Regions from separate parts of the Vibrio sp. V31_P5A7T61 genome, predicted to be linked through region 1. Evidence: predicted binding sites of a transcription regulator. Region 1 holds the regulator's gene; the other holds the start of a gene.
The links. Region 1 encodes PurR, which represses purine synthesis genes. Its sites were predicted from a motif close to TNANGNAAACGTTTNCNTNA; they were not measured.
Positions count from the first base shown of each region.

Region 2: the regulator PurR is predicted to act here: its motif matches at 2,209-2,228, upstream of purE (5-(carboxyamino)imidazole ribonucleotide mutase).

Region 1 covers NZ_WXWI01000025.1:103,756-109,234, forward strand. The annotation lists gene glgA (glycogen synthase GlgA) at 1-118, shown strand, start outside; gene CAG58_RS05390 (alpha/beta fold hydrolase) at 332-1,156, shown strand; gene CAG58_RS05395 (TfoX/Sxy family DNA transformation protein) at 1,395-1,985, opposite strand; cyclic di-GMP riboswitch class I at 2,102-2,184, opposite strand; gene purR (HTH-type transcriptional repressor PurR) at 2,390-3,400, opposite strand; gene elyC (envelope biogenesis factor ElyC) at 3,783-4,589, opposite strand; gene cmoM (tRNA uridine 5-oxyacetic acid(34) methyltransferase CmoM) at 4,705-5,479, shown strand, end outside.
Region 2 covers NZ_WXWI01000060.1:569-6,047, reverse strand. The annotation lists gene CAG58_RS13920 (valine--pyruvate transaminase) at 1-454, shown strand, start outside; gene CAG58_RS13915 (5-(carboxyamino)imidazole ribonucleotide synthase) at 528-1,646, opposite strand; gene purE (5-(carboxyamino)imidazole ribonucleotide mutase) at 1,651-2,136, opposite strand; gene CAG58_RS13905 (L-threonylcarbamoyladenylate synthase) at 2,335-2,892, shown strand; gene hemF (oxygen-dependent coproporphyrinogen oxidase) at 2,908-3,822, shown strand; gene aroE (shikimate dehydrogenase) at 3,883-4,719, shown strand; gene CAG58_RS13890 (DUF1488 domain-containing protein) at 4,716-4,985, shown strand; gene CAG58_RS13885 (gamma carbonic anhydrase family protein) at 5,041-5,479, opposite strand, start outside.

The DNA.
Region 1 (5,479 bases):
TCTACAGCAACCTGAAGAGATGCTTAATGTTCAAATACGAGCGATGAGCAGAGATTTTGGCTGGCGTGAGTCTGCTCTTGAATACCTTAAAATGTACCGCTTAGCCATTTTTGACTAAATGTCTATGAAGACGGGAAGCGTCAATGCTTGTTGATCGGCTACCATCGTCTTTTCTTTTCTAATCACTTTCCTTTATACCGATGGGGAGCTTCCCCGTCGGTTTACCAATCGCCCGTTTAACAACAATAGATTTTTACAACTCAAAAACGATTTTTGACACTAAAATATGCTAATCTCTCAGTATCAATGATTTTGATTTTCTGTGGTATCCATGTCTCAATCTTTACTGTTTCATAAAGTTTATCCACATCCAACCAGCCGAGAATGGGTGGTGTTTGTGCATGGTGCGGGTGGAAGCTCGTCTATTTGGTTTAAGCAGATCAAAGCGTATAAGCAGCATTTTAATCTGCTATTGATTGATTTACGCGGCCATGGAAAATCTCATCGTCTTATCAAAGATCTGATTGCTAATCGATACACCTTTAAGACAGTGACCATTGATGTACTTAAGGTGCTGGATCACTTAAAAATAGCTTCAGCTCATTTTGTCGGGATGTCACTGGGGACCATTATCGTGCGTAATATTGCCGAATTGTCCGCCCAGCGAGTTCGCTCTATGGTATTAGGTGGCGCTGTCACTCGTTTGAATATCCGCTCTCAGCTTTTGGTGAAGTTAGGCCACCTCAGTAAACATCTCATTCCCTATATGTGGTTATATCGACTGTTTGCTTATATTGTCATGCCACAACGCAGTCAGAAAGAGTCTCGTCATCTGTTCGTTCGAGAAGCTAAAAAATTGTGTCAGCAAGAGTTTAAACGCTGGTTTACATTGACTGCGGAAGTCAATCCATTGATGCGTTATTTCAAAGATCGAGAGTTGCCTATTCCCACCTTGTATTTAATGGGGGAGCGCGACTATATGTTTATTCGCCCAGTACGCGAAATGGTCGCCGCGCATCGACAGAGTGAACTGTTGGAACTCCCAAATTGTGGTCATGTTTGTAATGTCGAGCAACCGGAGTTGTTTAACCAACTGTCGATTCAATTTATCCAGCGGCAAAGTACAGCAACGACTTTATCTCATTCAGTGACTTAATCTCAGTGTCAACTGATTGAATGGCACGATTGTTGGGCAGCTATGCTTGTCTTAAGCCAATCATGTTGTTGATTTATATTGATAGAGATTAGAGGAAATGGTTGGCGAGCTGTCAGCTTCAATTGTGCAAACGATATCGAAATGATTAAGGTCAAGGAATCATGATGCTTATTAGGAGGCGTTATGATTGGTAGATATACCCGCTACTGACTCTCAGTGAGCGGGCTAGATATCAAAATTAAAACAGGTTTTTTTTCAATTCTTCACGACGACTTGGAGGGATCACCGACCAATGTTTACCTTCGATTGCCCCTTCTAACGCCCACAATAACTCTAAACTGACATCAGATGAGTGACTTTGTCTGATCGCCTGATAAGCGGCGACAGCACCCGTTTGTTGCAACTGATCAACGGAATGAATGCCTGCTTTTTTGAGCATTCTTTCGGTTGCTAAACGTAGGTTAGGCAGATCTTTAAGACGAGTGGGTTTAGTCTGCTCTTGCTGCTCTCGCTCCGATTTGGCTTGGCGTAAGGCGACGGTTGCTTCCTGCAAAATGGTCGTTGGATCAAGCCAACAGGTATCAGGTAAAGCAAAGTACTTAGTTACCACAGGAAAGCCCCGTTTTTTATAAACGTAGGGCAGATAGCCTCTTTCGGTAAAAACTTTAGCAGATTCATCGTCAGCTCGAAGATGGAGTTGATTGTTGACGACTAAAGCGAACATAGTGTCATCGACAAAAATGCCGAAGCCACCAAACATTGAGCGCGACTTGACCTGGCCAAGCAGTTCGAATAGCCGCATTGAATCTTTTAATACCGGTTTATCCATGCTGTCATTCTCGGTGTATTAAGCAATTCGCCAGCAAAATCAGGTCCGAGAAAATAGCAAAACGTCAAAAAGCATAATAATAGGGGGAGTTGACTGCTTGTTTTAGCTATTTTGTCATCGGCAACCCCGCTACCTACCACTATGGTTTAGGCCGGAGGCTTTGCGTCCCATCTTTTCAAATGGTTTGCCCTGTGCGTGACACGTTTCATTATTGACAAAATAGTATAACTTGGATGTATAAAATAAACAAATCATTGAATAAATATCACACTCAGTGATTGTTTATATGATGTTTGTTTCATTTTGATTTGAATTAGGCAAAGATTGCCCCCCAATCGTGGCGCTAAGGCTACGATTGGGTTTGAAGTCTTTTTTGCTCAATAATGGGTCAATGAAGTGGTTATCTATTTAGCGGTGAGTTTTTTGACTGAGTCACGTTCCACGATTTCAGGGTGCATTTCAAAAATACGTCTTTCGTGTTCTTTATCTTTGATGCGCTCCAACAATATTTCAAACGCATTTTTCCCAACACGGCGTTTAGGTTGATGGACCGTGGTCAGTGGCGGAGAGAAATATTCGGCTAACTCAATATTATCATAACCAATGACTGACATATCGTCTGGCACGCGTATGCCACGTTGCTGTAAACGGCTGATCAGACCTAATGCCATGGTATCATTAAAGCAGAATACCGCGCTCGGGCGTGTATCCATAGCAATGATTTTATCCGCGGCTAGAACGGCAGTATCGCATTCGAAATTGCCTTCTAAAATCCAATCTTCTTTTACCGTTAGGTTGGCTTCTGCCATGGCACGCCGAAAGCCTGCGATACGTTCTTGACAGGCGGCTTTAACAAAGTGACCACTTAGACAAGCAATTTCAGTGTGCCCATTTTCGATCAAATATTTCGTTGCTAGATAACCCCCTTCTTCAGAGTTATCAATGATCTTATCGGCTTGTGATGTTTGCGGGCCCCAATCCATAATAACTTTAGGTATCGAGGGATGACTCTCTAACATCTCAAGTAACTCTTCCGTTAAATCGGAGCACATGACCAACATACCGTCGACCCGCTTTTCAGCAAGCATACGAATATAGTCACGTTGTTTCTCGTAGATACCACCAGTATTGCAGAGGATCAGTGTATAGCCTTGGCGATAGCAATAGCTTTCAACACCATCGATCACTTCAGAAAAGAATAGATTGGTGGATTGAGTCACCAACATACCGATCGTACGCGTGGTGTTACATTTTAAGCTGCGTGCGACGGCGCTTGGTGCATAATTCAGCTGTTTAACCGCGTCCAAGACTTTTTCTTGAGTGGTTTCTGCCACAAAACGTGTTTTATTGATGACATGAGATACGGTTGTTGTCGATACGCCTGCTAGGCGTGCAACGTCTTTAATCGTAGCCATAAAATTATCCTGTCGGTGACTGCTCGGCGTTAGGTAACTAGAGCAGTAGTTATGTCCCGAAAGTGCAATCGCCCTGTTAGGAGATCGTGATAGGAGAGAGGTTTGTTTTAAGCACTGTCGATGCTGCCTTTTTACAACGTCTCATTCTTCGGGTATAGGCTAACGTCAGCCTAAAAGTAATAAAAACACAAAAACCGCTGTTAAATAGCGGCCTATTGGTTACATTTAATCTTGTTAATAACCAGCAAGATTCTAGACTGCAACGCAGTAACTCGCAATCAAATTCGGCCCATAATCCTTCCAATTGATGTTAAATGTGCACAATGTTTATCAAGTTGTGCACCAAACCACTTTTTCGACGATGCCGCTTATAACAAGAATATCAATCACCCTCTACGGCAGGCGATGATTCATTCAATTTGGGTTCATGGCTCACCCAATCGCGCATGGCTTGCCATATTAGCCCCATGGTTTCATACCAATACCGCTCAGTTTGTTCTAAATAGAGCGCTCTCGGGATATATTTATCCCAAGCTTGGCTGATATTCGTTTGGGCAAGATAATTTGTCGGCGCAGGGATAGGCGTTAGCCCTGCAGATTGAAATTCATTCATTGCACGGGGCATGTGGCTGGCCGAGGTGACCAGAACCAGAGTGCGCTGCTGAACAAAAGCGGCCGCTTGTCTTGCTTCTTCCCACGTATCTTGCGCCGTCTCAAGCAAAATAATGTCTGATTTTGCGACACCAAGCGCAAGCGCCACTTTAGCCAGCATGCGTGCATGACTCATTTCACTCCCGCCTGCATAACCCGATAGGATCAGTTTTGCGCCAGGGTACATCCGCATTACTCGAATTCCTTCGCTAAGACGCATTAACGCGGCTCGGGTAAGCTCAGAGGTTGGTGGGATGCTATCATCGACGACATGGCCATTACCTAAAACCATAACATAATCGATAGTACCCTCAATGGGTAAAAAAGCGCTGTACTGACGCTCTAAAGGCATTAATAAGCGACTGGATACTGGTTGAAAAGAAATAACCAATAAACTAGACAAACAAAATAGAACCACTAAGCAGCCAGTCTTTCGCTTTGCGGTAAACATAATCAGCATCAAGCCGATAAAACCAATCATCAGCAGTGCTGGTAATGGCATCAGTAGAGAAGAAACGATTTTTTTCAGCTCAAACATAGATTAAATAGTCCGAAAAAACAGCACTTGATAATAAAATCAGCGAAAGGTCCTTTATTCCTGCCATTCCTATGACAGAATAGCAGCACGATTTATTATCATAACTCAAGCCACTGTGACTGAAGATCGCAATTTCGACGATATTGCCCACAAATTTGCAAAAAATATTTACGGCTCTGACAAAGGCGAGATTCGTCAAGTCATTGTTTGGGATGATCTCATGCAAATTTTGACCCATTTTAACGGTCAGACAACGCCCCTGCATATTTTGGATGCGGGAGGGGGCTTGGCGCAAATGTCGCAAAAACTCGCCATGCTTGGCCATCAAATCACCTTGTGTGACCTCTCGCAAGAGATGCTCGATTTAGCCAAACAAGAGGTGACCGACCATGGATTACTGGAGAGATTTCGCTTTGTGCATTCTCCCGTACAATCTGTGCAGCAACATTTGACGGAGCCCGTTGACATCATCTTATTTCATGCGGTGATGGAGTGGTTGACGGAACCACAAGAGGCTTTACAGCAGCTGTTAGCACTGGTGCGTCCGGGCGGTATGGTTTCGGTGATGTTTTACAACCAACATGGCTTAGTTTATAAAAATGCGGTATGTGGCAATATTCCGCATATTTTAAATGGCATGCCACATCGTAAACGATTTAAATTACAGCCACAAAAAGGGCTGCTCCCTGCTGATGTGTATCAGTGGATTGAACATGCTGGATGTCAAATTATGGGTAAGTCAGGCATTCGTTGCTTTAGCGATTATATCGGCAATATGACCAATATGGGCGAGTTTGAGTTTGCAGACCTTTTGGCATTGGAGCAACAATTTTGCCGCCAAGAGCCTTATCTATCTTTAGGACGCTACATCCATGTTTGGGCTAGGAAAC
Region 2 (5,479 bases), on a different contig from region 1:
TATGAATGGCATTATTAGTTTAGCCCCCGGCAGTGTTGGCCCCGCGATAGCTCAACATATGATTGAACGAGGGGATTTACTGCGCTTGAGTGACGAAGTTATTCGCCCATTTTATCAACAAAAATCACAAACCGCGGTGAAGTTACTTCAGCAGGCGATACCTGACCCGCGCTTTCGCATTCACAAACCTGAAGGGGCGATTTTCCTATGGCTGTGGTTTGATGAATTGCCGATCAGCACTATGGCGCTGTATCAGCGTCTTAAAGCACGAGGAGTATTGGTTGTTCCTGGTGAATATTTCTTTATTGGGCAGCAGGAAGACTGGTCACATGCTCATCAATGTCTACGGATGAACTACGTGCAAGATGATCAGGAAATGCAAAAAGGTATTCAGATTATCGCCGAAGAAGTCGCTAAGGCTTATCAGCAAGCTGAGCAGTCATCGATCTGCTGAAGGTATTAGGGGCTGTTATCACCACCGCCAGCCTAATGTGTGGCTGGCGTGGTTTTAGGCGATGAGTCAGCGTTTAATCATCTTTGTGCAGCGCAGGAAAATCCTCTTTATCCAATAGCTGGCTGAGGCGTGCAAGGCGTCTTTGCAGTTCACCGCTATAATCGGCACTGATATTAATATGGCCCATTTTACGCCCCGGGCGTTTTTGTTTGCCATACCAATGGACATGACACCTTTCCATCGCAAGCAACGCGTCCGGCAGGCTATCAAGGCCTAAGATGTTAATCATCGCTGTCGGGCGGATCAGTTGCGTGCTACCCAATGGTAAACCGCATACGGCGCGCAAATGGTTTTCAAATTGACAGGTTTCGGCACCTTGTTGTGTCCAGTGACCGGAGTTATGCACTCGAGGAGCAATTTCATTGACCAATAGCTGCCCGCTGATATCAAAAAATTCTAAAGCCAGTACGCCCACATAGTCTAATTGCTCAGCTACCGCGCGAAAGATGCTTTCGGCCTGTTGTTGTAGCGCGAGATCATCCAACGAGGTGGATAAACTCAACACGCCATTGGTGTGCACATTTTCCGTCAGGGGATAGGTCACTATGCTGCCATCTTGTCCTCTAGCGCCAATCAGCGAGACTTCGCGATCAAAAGCGATAAATTGCTCTGCAATGATGGTTTGTTGCGCTGAGCTTGCTAAGCAGTCTTGTAGCTCGGGCCAAATGTTATCAATATCTTGCGCTTGTTTGAGACGCCATTGACCTTTGCCATCATAACCACCCAGAGTGCTTTTTAATACCATCGGTAGTCCAATGGTTTCGATAGCAGTGAGCAAATCGTCACGAGAGTGTACGATGGCGTATTGCGCACTATTGACGCCAGCTTGCTGAAGCAATACTTTTTCACGCTGCCGATTGCCACCAGCTTTGATGGCCGTTTGGTTCGGTAACAGCTTGCCACTTTGCGCACATTGCTCAAGTACATCATCAGGAATATGTTCAAATTCAGCGGTAATCACATCCGCTTGGTCAATGGCCAGAGCCAGCCCTTGGCCGATGACTTGCCCCGTGATCGGCTGCACGATATTACCGGTTGTTACATCAAACGCATGGATCTCAATATTCAGCGGAGTGCCTGCTAGCGCCATCATGCGGGCTAATTGGCCAGCCCCTAAGACTAAAACTTGCATGTGATTAGTCCTCTGCTGGATTGGGGTTGGCGAGCACGGTTTCGGTTTGCGCTAAACGAAAGGCATCGATTTTCGCCATGATATGTTGATCATGTGTGGCTAGGATTTGTGCGGCTAATAAGCCAGCATTAGCGGCTCCCGCTTCACCGATAGCCAGCGTCCCGACCGCAATGCCTTTTGGCATCTGCACGATGGAGAGTAATGAGTCCATGCCATTCAGCGCTTTTGACTGCACTGGTACGCCGAGTACCGGTAAGCTAGTAAACGCCGCGGTCATGCCTGGTAAATGCGCTGCACCGCCGGCGCCGGCGATGATAACTTTAATGCCTCGTTGCTGAGCGCTGCTAGCATAATCAGCCAGTAGTTGAGGAGTTCGGTGAGCAGACACCACCTTGGTTTCATAATCGATCCCAAATTGCTCCAACATCTCTGCGGCTAGCTTCATGGTTGGCCAATCGGATTTCGAACCCATAATAATCGCCACTTTCATTGTAAACTCCTTCAAACATCATCACATTAGGGTGAATGGGTTATTTGCGCGCATTATACGAGTATTTTTTTCTTAGGAAAACGTTTGCGTCATGGTTATTTTGCCAAAGATACCATTTGTCATTAAATAGCTTTAGCCTGTTTCAGCCAGAATTTGTAAACTCAGTGAGTCGATTAAATGTCACAAGAGAAAGGTATCGTGGATAATTTTCAATTTTGTTTACAGGCATTACGTAATGGTGATGTTATTGCCTATCCGACCGAAGGGGTGTTCGGTGTCGGATGCGATCCGGATAACCCGCAAGCCATTGAAAAACTACTCACGCTGAAACAGCGACCGGTAGAAAAAGGCTTGATTTTGATTGCGGCCTCTTATCAGCAATTGTTGCCGTATATTGATGAAAGCCAACTAAGCGCAGAACAATTGGCGACGATTCATGCGACTTGGCCGGGACCCGTTACATGGGTGATGCCTGCTAGTCAGAAAGTCTCGTCATGGGTCAGCGGTCAGTTTGACTCGATTGCGGTGCGAGTCACCGATCATCCACTAGTACAACAGTTATGTAATGCGTTCGGTAAACCGCTTACCTCGACCAGTGCTAATTTAACAGGGCTGCCGCCGTGTATGACCACTGAGCAAGTTGAGCAGCAACTGGGTGAGCACCTGCCAGCTATTTTACGCGGTGAAACGGGTGGTAGAAATAAACCGAGTGAAATTCGTGACGCGAAAACGGGTCAAATTTTAAGACAAGGTTAAGCAAGGAAATCGACGATGCCAGACATTGATAAGCAAGCGGTAAAGCAGTTTTTGCTTGAGTTACAAGACAGTATTTGCCAGCAATTAGAACAGGCCGATGGCAAGGCCAAGTTTGTCGAAGAAATCTGGCATCGGGAGCCGGGCGAACGCTTAGGTGGTGGTGGGCGAACACGAGTGATGAAAGAAGGTCAAGTCTTTGAGCAAGGCGGCGTTAATTTTTCCCATGTCACCGGTCAACAGATGCCCGTATCGGCCACCGCACATCGCCCGGAATTAGCTGGTCGTCGCTTTGAAGCAATGGGTGTGTCGTTAGTGATGCACGCTCATAACCCTTATGTGCCGACGTCTCATGCCAACGTGCGTTTTTTTATTGCCGAAAAAGAGGGAGAAACGCCCATTTGGTGGTTTGGTGGAGGCTTTGATTTAACGCCGTTTTACCCATTTTTAGAGGATGTGCAAGCATGGCACGCCACAGCGCGGACCTTATGCGCGCCTTTTGGTGATCAGGTTTATGCTGAACATAAGGCTTGGTGTGATGACTATTTCTTCTTACCGCACCGTAATGAAACTCGCGGTGTGGGTGGGCTCTTTTTCGACGACTTAAACCAATGGCCATTTGCCAAGTGTTTTGCCTATATGCAAGCGGTTGGTAAAGGATACACCGAAGCTTACCTACCGATTGTTGCGCGACGTAAAGATACGGCCTATGGTGAAGCGCAGCGGCAATTTCAGTTATATCGCCGTGGTCGATACGTGGAATTTAACTTAGTTTATGACCGAGGGACGTTATTTGGGCTGCAAACTGGAGGGCGTACCGAGTCAATACTGATGTCGATGCCACCGTTAGTGCGCTGGGAATACAATTACCAGCCAGAGCCGAATAGCCCAGAGGCGAAATTGGCGGAATTTTTAGTACCACGCGATTGGTGACAGAAAATCAACGCAGTGATAGGGTCTGAAAAGATACTTTGGCTAATTTAGGTTAATGACATGGAATATCAACACGATCGTTATGCCGTCTTTGGCAATCCGATTGGGCACAGTAAATCGCCCTTTATTCATGGCTTGTTTGCACGTCAAACCAATCAAAGCATGAACTACACGGCGCAGATGGCAGCGATTGATGGTTTTGAGCAAGCGATCAACGAATTTTTTGCTCATGGCGGTAAAGGTTGCAATGTGACCGTACCGTTTAAAGAGCAGGCCTTTCAGCTGGCGGATCGTTTAACAGAGCGAGCGCAATTAGCTGGTGCCGTCAACACTCTGAAAAAACTGGATGATGGAGAAGTGCTCGGTGATAACACCGATGGAGAAGGTTTGGTTCAAGACTTGCTGCAGCATCAAGTTCCGTTGACTGGGGCGAAGATTTTATTAATTGGTGCGGGTGGGGCAGCTCGAGGCGTTATCAAGCCGCTATTAGACCAACAGCCCGAGCTTATTGTGATCACTAACCGGACATTATCCAAAGCGGAAGGTCTTGCACAGCAGTTTTCTGTTTATGGCGCCGTGATCGCCCAACCAATGAGTCAACGGTATACGCCGTTTGATCTTGTCATTAACTCGACCTCAGCCAGCTTGGACGGAGAGCGACCGCAGGTATCTGAGACTATTTTTAGCCCGCGTAGCATTGCTTACGACATGATGTACAGCAAGCAACCAACGGCGTTTAATCAGTGGGCTAAGGAACAAGGATGCCATTCAGTTTATGACGGGCTAGGCATGTTAGTCGCACAAGCAGCAGAAAGCTTTATGTTATGGCGAGGGTTACGCCCAGGGACTAAGCAAGTGCTACGTGAATTAAGAAAAAATTTATCTGGTGGTGTATGAACCAAGCAATTTTATTTACCGATGATCAACAGTGGAATGAGCAGCAGCAAGCGGTTGAGTTTTCCGCGCAGCAGAGTGGTGCGCTTATCCGTTGTTTTATTTCTCTATCTGAGCTGCAATCTTGGTCTGGGGTGACGATGACCACTCCACAGCAGGCACTGACGGTTTTTAGTGAGTGGCGTTTTGATATTGAAGAACGAGCGGAGCAGCTAATTGAGGAAGAGTGTTTTACTTCAGCAGGTATGATTGAGGTGCTAAAACCGTAAACACCTCATGGGAGGGCTCGAACGAAAGGTCAATAGATCTAGAGCAATGATATAGCTAGATTTGCGATTGTTCAGCTAAGTACTCATTTTTGGTTTGTACATAGTTACTCGCTGATTGCAGTAAAAATTGTTGTTCCCCTTCAGTCAGCTTACGGGCTTGTTTCACTGGGCTTCCTACGTACAGATAGCCACTGACTAAGATTTTTCCGGGCGGTACTAAGCTACCCGCACCTATCATGACGTCACTTTCAATGACTGCCCCATCAAGAATAATAGAGCCCATTCCCACCAGAACCCGATCGTGAATGGTGCAGCCGTGCAGCATGACTTTATGGCCGATGGTGACATCATTACCGATCAGTAACGGACAACCATTAGGATTGTGGCTATTTTTATGGGTGACGTGTAAAACGCTACCATCTTGTATATTGGTGCGTGCACCGATACGGATATGGTTGACGTCACCACGTGCAGCGACTAAAGGCCAAATGCTG